DNA from 2 places in the Pseudomonas sp. Pdm06 genome. Region 1 is predicted to be linked to the other one. Evidence: predicted binding sites of a transcription regulator. Region 1 holds the regulator's gene; the other holds the start of a gene.

Region 1 (7,729 bases):
TTCATGACCGCGGTCTGCAAGTCGGCCGTGACCACGTCGAGGTTCGACACGGCCTTGGACATGGCTTCGTCCTGGCTGTTGAGGCCCAGGCGCACCAGACGGTTACGCACCAACACCAGTTCGCCGACCATGTTCATGATCTCGTCCAGGCGTGCGGTGTCGACCCGAACGGTGGTCTCGGCTTCGCTGGCCGGTTTTTCCGCTGGCGCAGCCGCCGGAGCCCGGGCTGGCGCCGCGGCGGCGGCAGGTTTGGCGGGCTCGGCCTTGGGTTCCGGTGCCTTGGCAGCGGGTTTGGGCGCAGCCTTGGCCGCCGGTGCCGCCGCGGTGGCGGCAGGCGCGGCAGACGCCGTACCGACTTCGCTGAACTTGCCCTTGCCATGCAGCTCATCGAGCAGCGATTCGAATTCGTGGTCGCTGATCAGATCGCTGCCAGCGGCAGCGGCGGCAGGCTTGGCCGGGGTCGGCGCCGAAGCGATGGCCGAATCCAGTGCGTCAACGGCAAAGGTGCCCTTGCCATGCAACTGGTCGAGCAACGCTTCGAATTCGTCGTCGGTAATGTCGGAGCTGTCGCCCGCCGCTTTCGGTGCGGCCGGTGCCGTCGGCGGGACGACCGCATCCGGCGCGAACTGGCCCTTGCCGTGAAGCTGGTCGAGCAGCGACTCGAACTCGGCATCGGTGATTTCATCGCTGCCAGCCCCGGCGGCTTGCGCAGCAGGTGCGGCCTGAGCGGCCGGCGCCTCGGCCTGGGCCTTGACGGTATTCAGGGAGTCCAGCAGTTGTTCGAATTCGTTATCGGTGATGTCGCCCGATTCTTCAGCGACCGGTTCTTCAACCACCGCTTCGACAACCGGCGCCGCTTCGTCAGCCGATTGCGGCTCGGCCAGGCGTGCCAGCGCGGCGAGCAACTCAGGGGTGGCAGGGGTGATCGGCGAGCGCTCGCGCACTTCGCTGAACATGCTGTTGACCGCATCCAGCGCTTCGAGCACCACGTCCATCAATTCCGAGTCAACGCGACGCTCACCCTTGCGCAGGATGTCGAACACGTTCTCGGCAATGTGACAGCACTCCACCAGCTCGTTGAGCTGGAGGAAGCCGGCGCCTCCTTTTACAGTGTGGAAACCGCGAAAAATTGCATTGAGCAGATCCGCATCATCAGGTCGGCTTTCCAGCTCGACCAGCTGTTCGGACAGTTGCTCTAGAATCTCGCCGGCCTCAACCAGGAAATCCTGAAGGATCTCTTCATCGGCGCCGAAGCTCATTAATGGCTGCTCCTAAAACAGGGCTAAAACTCAGAATCCAAGGCTGGACAGCAAATCGTCCACATCGTCCTGACCGGACATAACGTCTTCTCTTTTATCGGCATGAATTTGCGGACCTTCACCCTGAGAGAGATGTTTTTGTGGATCTTTTTCAGCAAGCATCGCTTCACGGTCGTGTTCGATGCCTGCAAAGCGGTCGACCTGGCTAGCCATCAACACCAGTTTGAGCAGGTTGCTTTCCACTTCGGTGACCAACTGGGTCACACGCTTGATCACCTGGCCGGTCAGGTCTTGATAGTCCTGGGCCAGCAGAATGTCGTTGAGGTTGCTTGCCACGGCGCGGTTCTCGGTGCTGCTGCGCGTCAGGAAACCGTCGACCCGACGGGCCAGCTCCCGAAACTCTTCAGCACCGACTTCGCGACGCATGAACCGGCCCCAGTCGGTGCTCAAGGCCTGGGCCTCTTCGCTCAGGCCATTGACCAGCGGCGTTGCGCTTTCCACCAGGTCCATGGTGCGGTTGGCCGCGGCTTCGGTCAGCTTGACCACATACCCCAGGCGCTCGGTGGCGTCGGTGATCTGTGAGACTTCCTCGGCCTGCGGCATATGCGGGTCGATCTGGAAATTGACAATCGCACTGTGCAGTTCACGCGTGAGCTTGCCCACTTCCTGATACAGACCGCGGTCACGGGTCTGGTTGAGCTCATGGATCATTTGAACCGCATCGCCAAAGCGACCTTTCTCAAGGCTGTCGACCAGTTCGCGGGCATGTTTTTTCAGGGTCGATTCGAAATCGCCCATTGAAGATTCGTTGTCCATAGCTCCCCCGTGGCGCCGTTAACCGATGCGTTCGAAGATTTTTTCGATCTTCTCTTTCAACGCCTGGGCCGTGAAGGGTTTGACCACATAGCCGTTCACACCGGCCTGGGCCGCTTCGATGATCTGCTCGCGCTTGGCTTCGGCAGTGACCATCAACACCGGGAGATGCTTGAGTTTTTCGTCGGCACGCACCTGGCGCAGCAGGTCGATACCGGTCATGCCTGGCATGTTCCAGTCGGTGACCAGAAAATCGAAGTTGCCACTGTGCAACATCGGGAGCGCAGTGGTCCCGTCATCTGCTTCGGCCGTGTTGGTGAACCCAAGGTCACGCAACAGGTTTTTAATGATCCGCCGCATCGTTGAGAAGTCATCAACGATGAGGATTTTCATGTTCTTGTCCAATTCGACCTCCAAGCAGTCTTAAACGCGCCCAGCACCTGGACGCGCCATTTCAATCAATCCGGCACAACACTCGACAACGGTCTGGAGCACAACGGATGGAGACTGGCACAGCACCTGCCAGGCCAGCCTCGTCGCAGTGTCCCCACACTGCCTGTCAACGCGCTCGCCACTCCCCCAAACGCCCCCGCAAACGGGCCGCGCACTGGCTGTGTAACTGGCTGACCCGCGATTCGCTGACCCCCAGGACCTCACCGATTTCCTTGAGGTTCAGCTCTTCGTCGTAGTACAGCGCCAAGACCAGCCGCTCACGCTCCGGCAAATTGGCAATCGCATCCGCCAGCGCACTCTGGAAACGTTCATCTTCCAGGTCACGCGACGGCTCCATGTGAGCACTCGCGTTATCCTCGTGCAGCCCTTCGTGTTCGCCGTCCTGCAACAGGTCGTCGAAACTGAACAGGCGGCTGCCCAAGGTATCGTTCAAAATCCCGTAATAATCGTCGAGACTCAACTGGAGTTCGGCCGCAACTTCGTGATCTTTAGCGTCACGCCCGGTTTTAGCTTCAATTGCCCGAATCGCGTCACTGACCATGCGGGTATTGCGGTGCACCGAACGCGGCGCCCAATCGCCCTTGCGGACCTCATCGAGCATCGCCCCGCGAATGCGGATACCGGCATAGGTCTCGAAACTGGCACCTTTGCTGGCGTCGTATTTGTTCGACACTTCAAGCAGGCCGATCATGCCGGCCTGGATCAAGTCCTCGACCTGGACACTGGCCGGCAACCGCGCCAGCAAGTGGTAGGCAATACGCTTGACCAGTGGCGCATAACGCTCGATCAATTCGTACTGGGCGTCCCGTGCCGATTTTTTGTAGAGATGGTTGTAACCGCTGGCTGTCATAGCACGGGCCCTGCTGTTTGTTGCACAAGACGCTCGACGAAAAATTCCAGATGCCCGCGGGGGTTGGCCGGCAGTGGCCAGGTATCGACCTTCTGGGCGATCGCCTTGAACGCCAGCGCGCATTTGGAACGTGGAAAAGCTTCATAAACGGCGCGTTGCTTCTGGACGGCCTTGCGTACGCTTTCGTCGTACGGCACGGCGCCGACGTATTGTAGGGCGACGTCCAGGAAGCGATCGGTGACCTTGGTCAACTTGGCGAACAGGTTGCGCCCTTCCTGCGGGCTCTGGGCCATATTGGCCAGGACGCGGAAGCGGTTCATGCCATAGTCGCGGTTCAGCAGTTTGATCAGGGCGTAGGCGTCGGTGATGGACGTCGGTTCGTCGCAGACCACCAGCAGCACTTCCTGGGCGGCGCGGACGAAACTGACGACCGAGTCGCCGATGCCGGCCGCGGTGTCGATCACCAGCACATCGAGGTTGTCGCCGATGTCGCTGAAGGCCTGGATCAGGCCCGCGTGCTGGGCCGGGGTCAGGTGAACCATGCTCTGGGTGCCGGAGGCAGCCGGCACGATGCGAATCCCGCCAGGTCCCTGCAACAGCACGTCGCGCAGTTCGCAACGGCCCTCGATCACGTCCGCCAGGGTGCGTTTGGGGGTAAGTCCCAGCAGCACGTCGACGTTCGCCAGGCCCAGGTCGGCGTCCAGCAGCATGACCCGTCGGCCAAGCTCTGCCAGAGCCAGGGACAAGTTCACTGACACGTTAGTCTTCCCGACGCCACCTTTGCCGCCGGTCACCGCGATCACCTGTACGGGATGCATGCTGCCCATGTTCGTTCTTTACCTTGTCTTCTTAGACGGAGGCCACATTACTGGCTGCGCGTTCGCATAAGGAACAATGCATGGCAGACCATCGATGTAGGTACAAAAAATATTCATGATTACCTCAGCCGACCTGCTTGGTCGGGCTGTGGTAGATGTCAGCGAACATGTCAGCCATGGCTTCTTCGCTGGGTTCTTCCTGCATTTGCACACTCACGGCACGGCTGACCAGTTGATGACGGCGCGGCAGATGCAAATCATCCGGGATCCGCGGCCCATCGGTCAGGTAGGCCACCGGCAGTTCATGACCGATCGCCAGGCTCAACACCTCGCCCAGGCTTGCCGTTTCGTCCAGCTTAGTCAGGATGCAGCCAGCCAGTCCGCAGCGTTTGTAGCTGTGGTATGCGGCGGTTAGAACCTGTTTCTGGCTGGTGGTTGCCAACACGAGATAATTTTTTGACTTGATACCGCGTCCGGCCAGGCTTTCGAGCTGCATGCGCAGGGCCGGATCGCTGGCTTGCAGGCCGGCGGTATCGATCAGCACGACGCGCTTGCGCAGCAGCGGCTCCAGCGCCTGGGCCAGGGATTGGCCCGGATCCACATGGGTCACCGACACATTGAGGATCCGGCCCAAGGTCTTGAGTTGTTCCTGGGCACCGATGCGGAAACTGTCCATGCTCACCAGGGCGATGCTCTGGGCGCCGTATTTGAGTACGTAGCGGGCGGCGAGCTTGGCCAGGGTGGTGGTCTTGCCCATGCCGGCAGGACCGACCATGGCAATCACCCCGCCCTCCTCTAGCGGCTCGACTTCCGGCGTGGCGATCATCCGCGCCAGGTGCGCCAGCAACATGCGCCAGGCCTGGCGAGGCTCTTCGATACCATTGATCAGCGCCAGCAGGTCCCGGGATAACGGGCCGGACAAGCCGATGCGTTGCAGGCGACGCCACAGGTTGGCCTGGGCCGGACGGCTGCCTTGCAGTTGGTTCCAGGCCAGGGAGCCGAGTTGGACTTCCATCAGCTCGCGCAGGCTGTTGAGCTCGAAGCGCATCGAGTCCAGGGCGCGCGGGTCGAGACCGCGGGCAGGCGCGGCGGGTGCCGGCTCCGGACGACGCGGTTCGGCCTGGGCCTGCTCGATCAGCGGCTCGGCAGCAGTCAACGGCAGGCCGGCGGTCAGCGGCTGACCGGCGAACAATTGACGATTGGTGCCCGCGGCACCCTCGCCTTCGCTGCTGCGCAGGCTCAGTTCGGCCTGGGCGCTGGCGATGCGCGACTGGGTCTTGCGCAGCTCGTCTTCGAGTTCCATGTTCGGAACCCGCGGGGCCAGCGCAGACAGTTTGTAATCCAGGGCCGCCGTCAGCTCGACACCGCCGGCGATACGACGGTTGCCAATGATGGCTGCTTCAGCGCCCAGCTCGTCACGAACCAGTTTCATGGCCTGACGCATGTCGGCGGCGAAAAAACGCTTCACTTGCATAAACCACTACCTCAGCCGTTGGGCCCTACTGTCGCAACGATGGTCACTTGCTTGTTGTCCGGTATTTCCTGGTACGCCAGCACATGCAGCCCCGGGACCGCGAGGCGACCGAATCGCGAGAGCATCGCGCGAATCGGACCGGCCACCAGCAGGATCACCGGTTGGCCTTGCATCTCCTGCCGCTGGGCTGCTTCGATCAGCGAACGCTGCAGCTTCTCGGCCATGCTTGGCTCCAGCAGAACACCCTCTTCCGAGCCTTGTCCTGCCTTCTGCAGACTATTGAGCAATATCTGTTCCAACCTTGGCTCCAAGGTGATCACAGGCAGCTCAGACTCAGTGCCTACAATGCTTTGGACGATTGCGCGGGACACGCCGACCCGAACCGCAGCCACCAAGGCGGCGGTATCTTGACTCTTGGAGGCGTTGTTGGCGATGGCCTCGGCGATACTGCGTATGTCGCGCACAGGCACTTGTTCGGCCAGCAGCGCCTGCAGCACCTTGAGCAACTGCGACAACGAAACCACGCCCGGCACCAGCTCTTCAGCCAGCTTCGGCGAGCCTTTGGCCAGTACTTGCAGGAGTTGCTGGACTTCTTCGTGGCCGATCAGCTCGCTGGAGTGCTTGTACAGGATCTGGTTCAAGTGGGTCGCCACCACGGTACTGGCGTCCACCACGGTATAACCGAGGGACTGGGCCTGGGCCCGCTGACTGATTTCGATCCACACCGCTTCCAGGCCGAAAGCCGGATCCTTGGCGGTGATGCCGTTGAGGCTGCCATAGACCTGGCCCGGGTTGATCGCCAATTCGCGGTCGGGGTAGATCTCGGCTTCGGCCAGGATCACCCCCATCAACGTCAGGCGATAGGCGCTCGGCGCCAGGTCGAGGTTGTCGCGGATATGCACGGTGGGCATCAGGAAGCCCAGGTCCTGGGAGAGCTTCTTGCGCACCCCCTTGATCCGCGCCAGCAACTGACCACCCTGGTTACGATCGACCAAGGGAATCAGGCGATAGCCGACTTCCAGGCCGATCATGTCGATCGGGGTCACATCATCCCAGCCCAGTTCCTTGGTTTCCATGGCGCGGGCCGGCGACGGCAGCAGTTCCTGCTGGCGCTTGACCTCTTGCAGGGCCTGGACCTTCTGCACGTTCTGCTTCTTCCAGAACAGGTAGGCGCCACCGGCCGCCAGGGCAGCCATGGTCAGGAAGGAAAAGTGCGGCATGCCAGGCACCAGGCCCATCACCGCCATCAGGCCTGCGGCAACGGCCAGGGCCTTGGGCGAGGCAAACATCTGCCGGCCGATCTGCTTGCCCATATCTTCAGAGCCCGAAGCACGGGTCACCATGATCGCGGCCGCTGTGGATAACAACAGTGATGGCAATTGCGCCACCAAACCGTCACCAATGGTCAACAAGGCGTAAACCCTGCCGGCGTCGCCAAACGACATGTTGTGCTGGAAGATGCCGACAGCCATGCCGCCGATCAGGTTGATGAACAGAATCAGCAGGCCGGCGATGGCGTCACCGCGCACGAATTTGCTGGCACCGTCCATGGAACCGTAGAACTCGGCTTCCTGGGCCACTTCCAGGCGACGCAGCTTGGCCTGGCTCTGGTCGATCAGGCCGGCGTTGAGGTCGGCGTCGATCGCCATCTGCTTGCCGGGCATCGCATCGAGGGTGAAACGCGCGCTCACCTCGGAAATCCGCCCGGCGCCCTTGGTCACCACGACGAAGTTGATGATCATCAAGATGGCGAAGACCACGATACCGACCACGTAGTTACCGCCGATCACCACCTCACCGAAGGCCTGGATCACCTTACCGGCGGCGGCGTGCCCGTCCTGGCCGTGGAGCATCACCACGCGGGTGGACGCCACGTTCAGCGCCAGGCGCAGCAGCGTGGCCACCAGCAGGATGGTCGGGAAGACGGCGAAATCCAGTGGCCGCAGGGCGTAGACGCACACCAGCAGCACGACGATCGACAGGGCGATGTTGAACGTGAAGAACACGTCCAGCAGGAACGGCGGCACCGGCAGCATCATCATGGCAAGCATGACCAGCAGCA
Region 2 (7,729 bases), on a different contig from region 1:
CTTCGCGGGCAAACAGTTCGGGGCAGATCAGTACGTAGATCACCAGGCCGTCGGCCATGTCCATGCGCCCGATTTTGCAGGGCGGCAGTGCTGCGTGGCCACCCAGTTCGCCGACGATGTGGATCGGATTGCCGCTGTTCATCACTTGCGGATAGCCAGGGATCAGCACCCGGACATCATGCAGCCCGGCCATGGCCCGAGGCAGTGCCGAGGACACATCGCCCAGGCCGCCGGTCTTGACCAGGTCGGCGATTTCCGAGGTGACGAACAAGACTTTCTTGCGATTGGGATTCTGTCGAACGACGGGGAGCAGTGCCTTGCCGCCGGTGGCCAGCACCGGAGCCGTCGGCGATTCGGCCGCCGGCGGTAATTGAGAACGGACTTGTTGTGGTTCCAAGGCAGCACTGATCATAAATATCTCCCATTTTCTCGATCTGTTTCCGGCAAGCGCCAGAGCTGTTGTTTCATTGGCCAAATCCTGCGGCCAGGCGCACAAGCGCTACGCAAGGAAAGCGACGGCTACCCAAACGCGGCGAAGCGAATCAGCTGAAGGAGCTGTTGCAATGACCAGTGCAAGGACTGCACCAGTCGCTGTTGCCCTACCTCTAACCTGACCTGTCGCCGTTGCGAAAAGTTTCGACTTTTTTTCGTCTGGATGACCGGTCGGTTTTCCCCCCGGTTAGGCAGTCTAGGTCATATCCTAGAGCGGTGCGCCTCGGTTCGTCGCATTGTCCGACAATCACGTTTTTTAGCGGCAATGTCTTACACGACGAAGGGGAATACGCACCGACGAAGTGCAGTTTCCTGCAAAGAAAAAAGTGTAGGGGGAGGGCGTTGGTTCATTGGCGTGCGCGATGGAATGGCGCGATGCACCATTGGAGGGCGGGCTGATTGATGGCGTTTCGATGTCAACTGTAGGCACTCAAAACACACTTTTTGTGGGAGCGGGCTTGCTCGCGAATGCGATGCATCAGTCGGGCAAATGTGTGACTGACAGACCGCATTCGCGAGCAAGCCCGCTCCCACAGAAGGAAGTTGTCCTGAGTATTTGGGTAGGATTCAGCCCGCCGGCGTCAGCAACCGAATCGGCTGGCCCGCCGCCCAGGCCAGCAGGTCTTCGATCATCAGGGAATAGAACTGCTGGTAATTCTGTCGGCTGACATAACCCACATGAGGCGTGGCCAGCACGTTCTCCAGGGTGCGGAATGGATGGGCCAGAGGCAAGGGTTCCTGGGCGAAGACGTCCAGGGCGGCACCGGCCAGGCGCCGGTGCTGGAGGGCGTCGATCAGGGCGGTTTCATCGACGATCGGCCCGCGGGAGGTGTTGACCAGCAGCGCCTCGGGTTTCATCCAGCCCAGCGCCTGGGCATCCACCAGGCCGCGGGTGCGTTCGCCGAGCACCAGGTGGACCGAGAGAATGTCGGCCTGTTCGAACAACGCCTGCTTGCTGACGTAGGTCACACCCACTTCGGCGGCCCGTTCGGCGCTGAGGTTCTGGCTCCAGGCGATGACCCGCATGCCGAACACCTGGCCGAACTGCGCCACCCGTGTACCGATGCTGCCCAGGCCGAGGATCGCCAGCGTCTTGCCGTGCAGGTCACCCCCCAGGCCTTGTTGCCACAGACCGGCGCGCAAGGCGTTGGCTTCCTGCACCAGGTTGCGGGCCAGGGCCATGATCAGCGCCCAGGTCAGTTCGGGTGCTGCGTGCTTGTAGCTATCGGTGCCACACACCTGGATGCCCAGCTCGGCGGCGGCCTTCAGGTCCAGGGCGGCATTGCGCATGCCGCCGGTGAGCAGCAGCTTGAGATTGGGCAGGCGGCGCAGCAGGCCTTCGTCGAACACGGTGCGTTCGCGCATCACGCAGATCACCTCGAAGCGCTGCAAACGTTCGGCGAGGGTGTCGCGGTCGGCGGGATAGTCGTGGAGAAAAGTCACTTGGCCGACGCTGTCGAGCGCCGACCAGTCCACCACACCGCGTGCCACATCTTGCCAATCGTCTATGACTGCTATTTGCACCGCCATGGAACACCTCGTCAGGGAATGGGTTTGTCCAGCCAGCCCAGCAGGGCCTTGTGGAACCGATCCGGCTCTTCCATCTGCGGGGCATGCCCCAGATTGGGGAACTCCACCAGGGTCGAGCGGGGAATCAGCCCGGCGGTCTGCTTGCCCAATACCTCGTAGTGGCCCAGTTTGGCCTTTACCGCAGACGGCGCGATGTCGCTGCCGATGGCGGTGGTGTCGGAGGTACCGATCAACAACAGGGTAGGTACGGTCAGGTCCTTGAACTCGTAATAGACCGGCTGGGTGAAGATCATGTCGTAGATCAGCGCCGAGTTCCACGCCACTTGTGTATGGCCCGGGCCCTTGTTCAAGCCGGCGAGCATGTCCACCCAACGGTCGAACTCAGGTTTCCAGCGGCCGGCGTAATAGGTCGTGCGCTCGTAATTGCGAATGCCCTCGGCGGTGACTTTCAGCTCACGGGCGTACCATTGGTCTACGGTGCGGTAGGGCACGCCCAAGGCTTTCCAGTCTTCCAGGCCAATGGGATTGACCATCGCCAGGCGCTCGACCTGATCGGGGAACTGCAAGGCGTACCGGGTGGCGAGCATGCCGCCGGTGGAATGGCCGAGGACGATGGCTTTCTGTACACCGAGGGCCTTGAGCAAGGCCTGGGTGTTGGTCGCCAGTTGCTGGAAGCTGTACTGGTAATGCTCGGGTTTGCTCGAGGTGCAGAAACCGACCTGGTCCGCGGCGATGACCCGGTAGCCGGCTTCGCTCAGCACCTTGATCGAATCGCCCCAGGTGGCGGCGCAGAAATTCTTGCCGTGCATCAGCACCACGGTGCGGCCATTGACCTTGCCTTGGGCCGGCACGTCCATATAGCCCATCTGCAACGATTTGCCCTGGGACTGGAAGGCGAAGTGTTTGAGGGTATAGGGGTATTCGAAGCCCTCCAACTGGGCGCCGTAGGCCGGGCCTTCCGGCGGGGTGGCGGCCTGGGCGAGCAGGGGCAGGGCGGCGCTGAGCAAGAGGCTGGGCAACCAGCGCGTGGGGGTTCGGGACATGGTCAATCTCCTTGTGGCCGCCGCCGATCCTGGCGCGATCCGATTATGGCGACATTAACCACAGGCAACCGAACGGCCCGAATGTTCAACCCATCCAGCCCAGCGTGGCCAGGGCGAGAACGCCATAGCGCAAGCCTTTGGCAACGGTCACGATCAGCAGGAAGCGGCGCCATGGCTCACCCATCACCCCGGCCACCAGGGTCAACGGATCGCCGATGATCGGCAACCAACTGAGCAGCAGCGACCAGCGGCCGAAGCGCTGGTAATGCACGCGCGCCTTGTCCAGGTGTGTCGGGCTGACCGGAAACCAGCGCCGGTCCTTGAAGTGTTCCAGGCGCGTGCCCAGCCACCAGTTCACCAGCGAACCCAGGACGTTGCCGAGCGTGGCGACCCCCAGCAACAGCCAGACAGCATAGTGCTCGCTGAGCAACAGGCCGACCAACAAGGCCTCCGATTGCAGCGGCAGCAAGGTCGCCGCGCCAAATGCTGCCAAGAACAAGCCGATATAGGCTTGGCCCATCAGTGGGCCGGGTAATCCGCCACTACGGTTTGGGTCCCGTCTTTTTTCAGGCCGATCACTTGATAAGCGTCGCTCATGCCGTCCATTTCCATGCCGGGCGAGCCCATGGGCATGCCCGGTGCGGCCACACCGAGCAAGTCATCGCGCTTGCTCAGCGCCAGTACCTGGTCGGCCGGGACATGGCCCTCGACGAATTTGCCGTTGATTTCGGCGGTGTGGCAGGAGCGCAGGTTTGGCGCCACGCCCAGGCGTTGCTTGACCGAACCCATGTCGGCTTCGACATGGTCGTTGACCTTGAAGCCGTTTTCTTGCAAATGCGAGATCCACTTTTTGCAGCAGCCGCAATTGGCGTCACGGTGCACATCGATGGTGACCGGTTCGGCGGCCTGGGCCAGGGTGGTCATGAACAGGGCGCTCAAGGCGAGCAGGTGCAGGGGATTGGCCATGAAGGAGGTCTCGTGTCGAACGGTTTGGCGCAAGGATAACAGAGTAGCGAGCACGAGCTGACAGGGGGCTGAGGCGGGGATTACAGAATTGTCAGGTTGGGAGGGCGAATACAGTCCTGTGGGAGCGAGGCTTTGTGGGGGAAAGGCCTTGTGGGAGCAAGGCTTGCCCGCGATAGCAGCGCCTCGGTAGCAATTTGACCCCGAGTCGCCTGCATCGCGAGCAAGCTCAACTCCCACAGAAACTCAACTCCCACAGGGGGAGGGTGAGGTTTTAGCGAACCTTGAACCGACCCATGATCGCATTCACCCGTGTGTTGGCTTCCAGCAGTTGCCGGGTGTTGGTTTCGCTGGCCAGGCCACTTTCCACCAGTTCCTCCACCATGTGGCGGATTTGCACCATGCTGCGATTGATCTCCTCGGTCACCGCGCTTTGTTGCTCGGCGGCCGTGGCGATCTGGGTGCTCAGGCTGTTGATCTGGCTGACCGAGCCGGCCATTTCGTCCAGGCCCGAGTTGACGCGGGAGGTCGCGTCGGCGGCCGACTGGCAACTGGCCTGGGTGTTTTCCATGGCCGAGACCGACGAACTCACGCCTTGGGTCAGGCGGGTCAGCATTTCGTTGATTTCCGAGGTGCTGGCCTGGGTGCGGGCGGCGAGGGCGCGGACTTCGTCGGCCACCACGGCAAAACCACGGCCTTGCTCGCCGGCCCGGGCGGCTTCAATGGCGGCGTTGAGCGCCAGCAGGTTGGTCTGCCCGGCGATGGCGCCGATCACACCGAGGATCTCGGTGATGCGCTGAGCGTCCTGTTGCATGCTCTCGACCTTGCGGGTGGCGCTGGCCACTTCATCGATCAAGGCCACCACACTGTTGGAGGCCTCACCGACCACCACGCGGGAGCGATCGGCATGCTCGTTGGCGCGTTGGGTGAACGCCGCGGTCTCGGCCGCGTTTTGCGCGACGCTTTCAGCCGTGGAGCTCATTTGGGTGATGGCGGTCACGGTCTGGTCGGTTTCCGAGGCGTGGCGCATCAGGATTTCGCTGGTGTGGGCCGAGGTCCGCTGCAGATCGCCCAGGCTCGACGCCATGGCGCCGGTGGCCTGGGTGACTTCACCGATCATGCCTTGCAGGTAAGCGATGAAGCGGTTGACCGAGTGCCCGATCGCCCCCAGTTCATCCTCGGCCCGGATGGTGATGCGTCGGGTCAGGTCGGCATCGCCAGTGGACAAGGCGTCGATGTTGCCTTTGAGAACCTTCATGCGATGGGTCAACTGGCGGATCGCGTAAAGCTGCATCAAGACCAGCAGGATCACCATCGGGATCTGCAGCAGGCTCAGTGTGCTCAGTACATCATCGCGCTGGGCCGTGATCAGGCGGGTCGGCAATGCGGTGGCAAGGAACCACGGCGAACCTTCGATCGGGCGCATAAAGAAGGTACTGGCCTCGCCCTTGTTGTCGAACTCCACACGTTGCAGCGGCTGGTCGCGTTTGGCCAGGCCCGCCTTGACCTGGGCGGCGAATGGCGAGGTGGCCGCCAGTTCGCTGATGTTCTTCAGCACGATCGGCCCACTGATGCGCGAACTGTTGCTGATGATCTTGCCGTCGCCTTCGACGATCAGCATCTCGGCGCTCAGGTCGGCTTCCTTGCGTGCCACCAGCTCATTGAAGAAGCCCAGGGTCACGTCGATGGTGGAAACGCCGTAAGGCACGCCGTTTTTCTGGATGGCCATGGCGCAGTTGGTGCGTGGTTCGGCGCTGGCGTCGTCTTTATAGGCCGCGGCCCAGGCGCATTTGCCCGGTGGGGTGGCCATGCCGCCCTTGTGCCAGGGTTGTTCGTAATAGTTGGGCGCGGCGTCACTGTTCCAGAAGGTATTGACCACCAGTTTGCCGGACGCGTCGCGGTGCCAGAATGTGCTGAATTTGCTGCGTCCCTCGGCCCGCTGGTTGGGCAAGGGCCAGATCCCGCCGCCGAAGACTTTCAGCTCGCCGTACTGGTCCACCAGCCCCGGCAACACTTTGTCGATGGCATCGCTGTCGAGCAGCGGGATGGTCTGGGTAATGCTGCGTTGCTGCGCCTGCACCTTGTTCAGTTCGCCCTGGATCTGCTCGGCAACCTCGGCGATGCGGTTAAGTGCCACTTGCTCTTCCGTCTGGCGCAGCTTGGGCGCGACCAGGTAACTGATGCCCACCACGGTCAGGAGGGACAACACCAGCATGAAAATAACCAGAAACAGGGTATAGCGAGCCTGGATCGTTCGGAGTGAGGGCATACGAGGAATCCTTGCACGAAGGCGATTTTCTGGAACTGGCGAATGGGCAGTTCCGTATATATCGGCCTGGGGGGACGCAGCTTTAGGTGTCGGTAGCCAAGGGATAAAACGAGCGGATTGCACGAAGACGCGCCTTCGGCTGTACCATAGGGCCCCGTCGGTGAGTCGTCATTCCGGTAGATGAGGTATGGATCGGCAAGCCTTCGGATACAGAACGGATACATTCAGGAAATTGGCAATGACTCATTCGCAACGTTTGAAATACTCGATTCTGATCGTCCTCGTCGTCCTGGCAATCATGCTCGGGCTGTCCTGGATGCAGGGCAAGGGCATGATCAGCGAGCAGCTGTTTCAATACATCGCCATTGCCGTGGCGGTCATCGTGGTGGTGATCAATGGCGTGATGCGGCGCAAGGTCAAGCCCTGAACGCCGCCTTCATTCCTCGGCCTCGAGCACGGCCATCGCGCTGGGGTGCAGGCGGTAGCTTTTATCGGGGTTGAGGGTCACGACGCCCTCGCTGCACAGGCGCTTCAGCACCTCGCGCACGCTGAGAAAGGACAACGGAATGTCCAGCCCCAATAACTGGCTGTGCACACCACGCACGCCCAGGCAGCGGTTTTCGTGGGCGGCCTTGAGCAACGCGTCGATGACTTTGAGGCGAATCAGGCTGGTCCTGAGCCCGAAGCTCTTGAGCAGGCGCCTGATGTGGTCATTGCCGCCGCGCTCTGGCGGCCTCTCGAATTCACGGTGGGTGGCGCTCAGCGAGACGCCGGTCGGCCTTGGCTTGCCCTCCATGGGCAGTTGCGCGTTACGCATGCAGAAACTCCTTACCAGCCAGATCAGAAAAGGTCACGAATACTCTCCTGTTATAGGACGAACGAGGATGCGCAATCATGAGGGCGGTGATGTGAAAAAATTGCCCCTGCTTCGTCAAACCCCCGTATTCAAACGGCGTCCGGCCATTAATTTTTTTTCATCCGGTTCGTTTTCAAGGTAGGCACATTCCGGTTCAGCACACGGCGTGTGATTTCCCAGGCGGGCCGAGTGCTTGTCTACTGGCGCACCGGTAGCCGTCCTGGTTTCTGCAGTTTTCATCAGGAGTGAACGTGAGAATGTCCGGGCAGTTATCGAGGGTTGGCCTTGCAGGTGCTTTTCTAGGGATCGCCCTCGGGCTCAGCCCCGTGGTCAGTGCACAGGACGATGGGCAACAGGCCAGTGCCGAGATCCGTCGCACCCGTTTTGGCGTGCCACATATCCGGGCTCAGGACGAGCGTGGTCTGGGTTATGGCATCGGGTATGCCTACGCCCAGGACAATCTGTGCCTGCTGGCCAATGAGATCGTCACGGTCAATGCCCAGCGCTCGCGTTATTTCGGGCCCGAGCAGGTCACGGTCGAGCAGCGGCAGAACCGCGTCAGCGATCTGTTTTTCA

What was found. The regulator FliA, encoded in region 1, starts transcription of late flagellar genes. The targets are predictions, from matches to a motif close to CTAAAGTTTNNNNNNNNNNNGCCGNTAA.
Region 2: a site for FliA is predicted at 6,356-6,383, ahead of IB266_RS03630 (methyl-accepting chemotaxis protein). Genes of this name have one in related genera too.

Annotation. Positions count from the first base shown of each region.
Region 1 is NZ_JACVAH010000001.1:78,561-86,289, reverse strand. Features, by position in the region: gene IB266_RS00355 (chemotaxis protein CheA) at 1-1,259, opposite strand, end outside; gene IB266_RS00350 (protein phosphatase CheZ) at 1,290-2,075, opposite strand; gene IB266_RS00345 (chemotaxis response regulator CheY) at 2,094-2,465, opposite strand; gene fliA (RNA polymerase sigma factor FliA) at 2,632-3,375, opposite strand; gene fleN (flagellar synthesis regulator FleN) at 3,372-4,202, opposite strand; gene flhF (flagellar biosynthesis protein FlhF) at 4,318-5,667, opposite strand; gene flhA (flagellar biosynthesis protein FlhA) at 5,679-7,729, opposite strand, start outside.
Region 2 is NZ_JACVAH010000002.1:87,925-95,653, forward strand. Features, by position in the region: gene glgA (glycogen synthase GlgA) at 1-412, opposite strand, end outside; gene IB266_RS03610 (D-2-hydroxyacid dehydrogenase family protein) at 1,060-2,022, opposite strand; gene IB266_RS03615 (alpha/beta fold hydrolase) at 2,034-3,065, opposite strand; gene IB266_RS03620 (YqaA family protein) at 3,151-3,585, opposite strand; gene IB266_RS03625 (DUF411 domain-containing protein) at 3,585-4,031, opposite strand; gene IB266_RS03630 (methyl-accepting chemotaxis protein) at 4,303-6,297, opposite strand; gene IB266_RS03635 (hypothetical protein) at 6,536-6,724, shown strand; gene IB266_RS03640 (hypothetical protein) at 6,734-7,114, opposite strand; gene IB266_RS03645 (acylase) at 7,411-7,729, shown strand, end outside.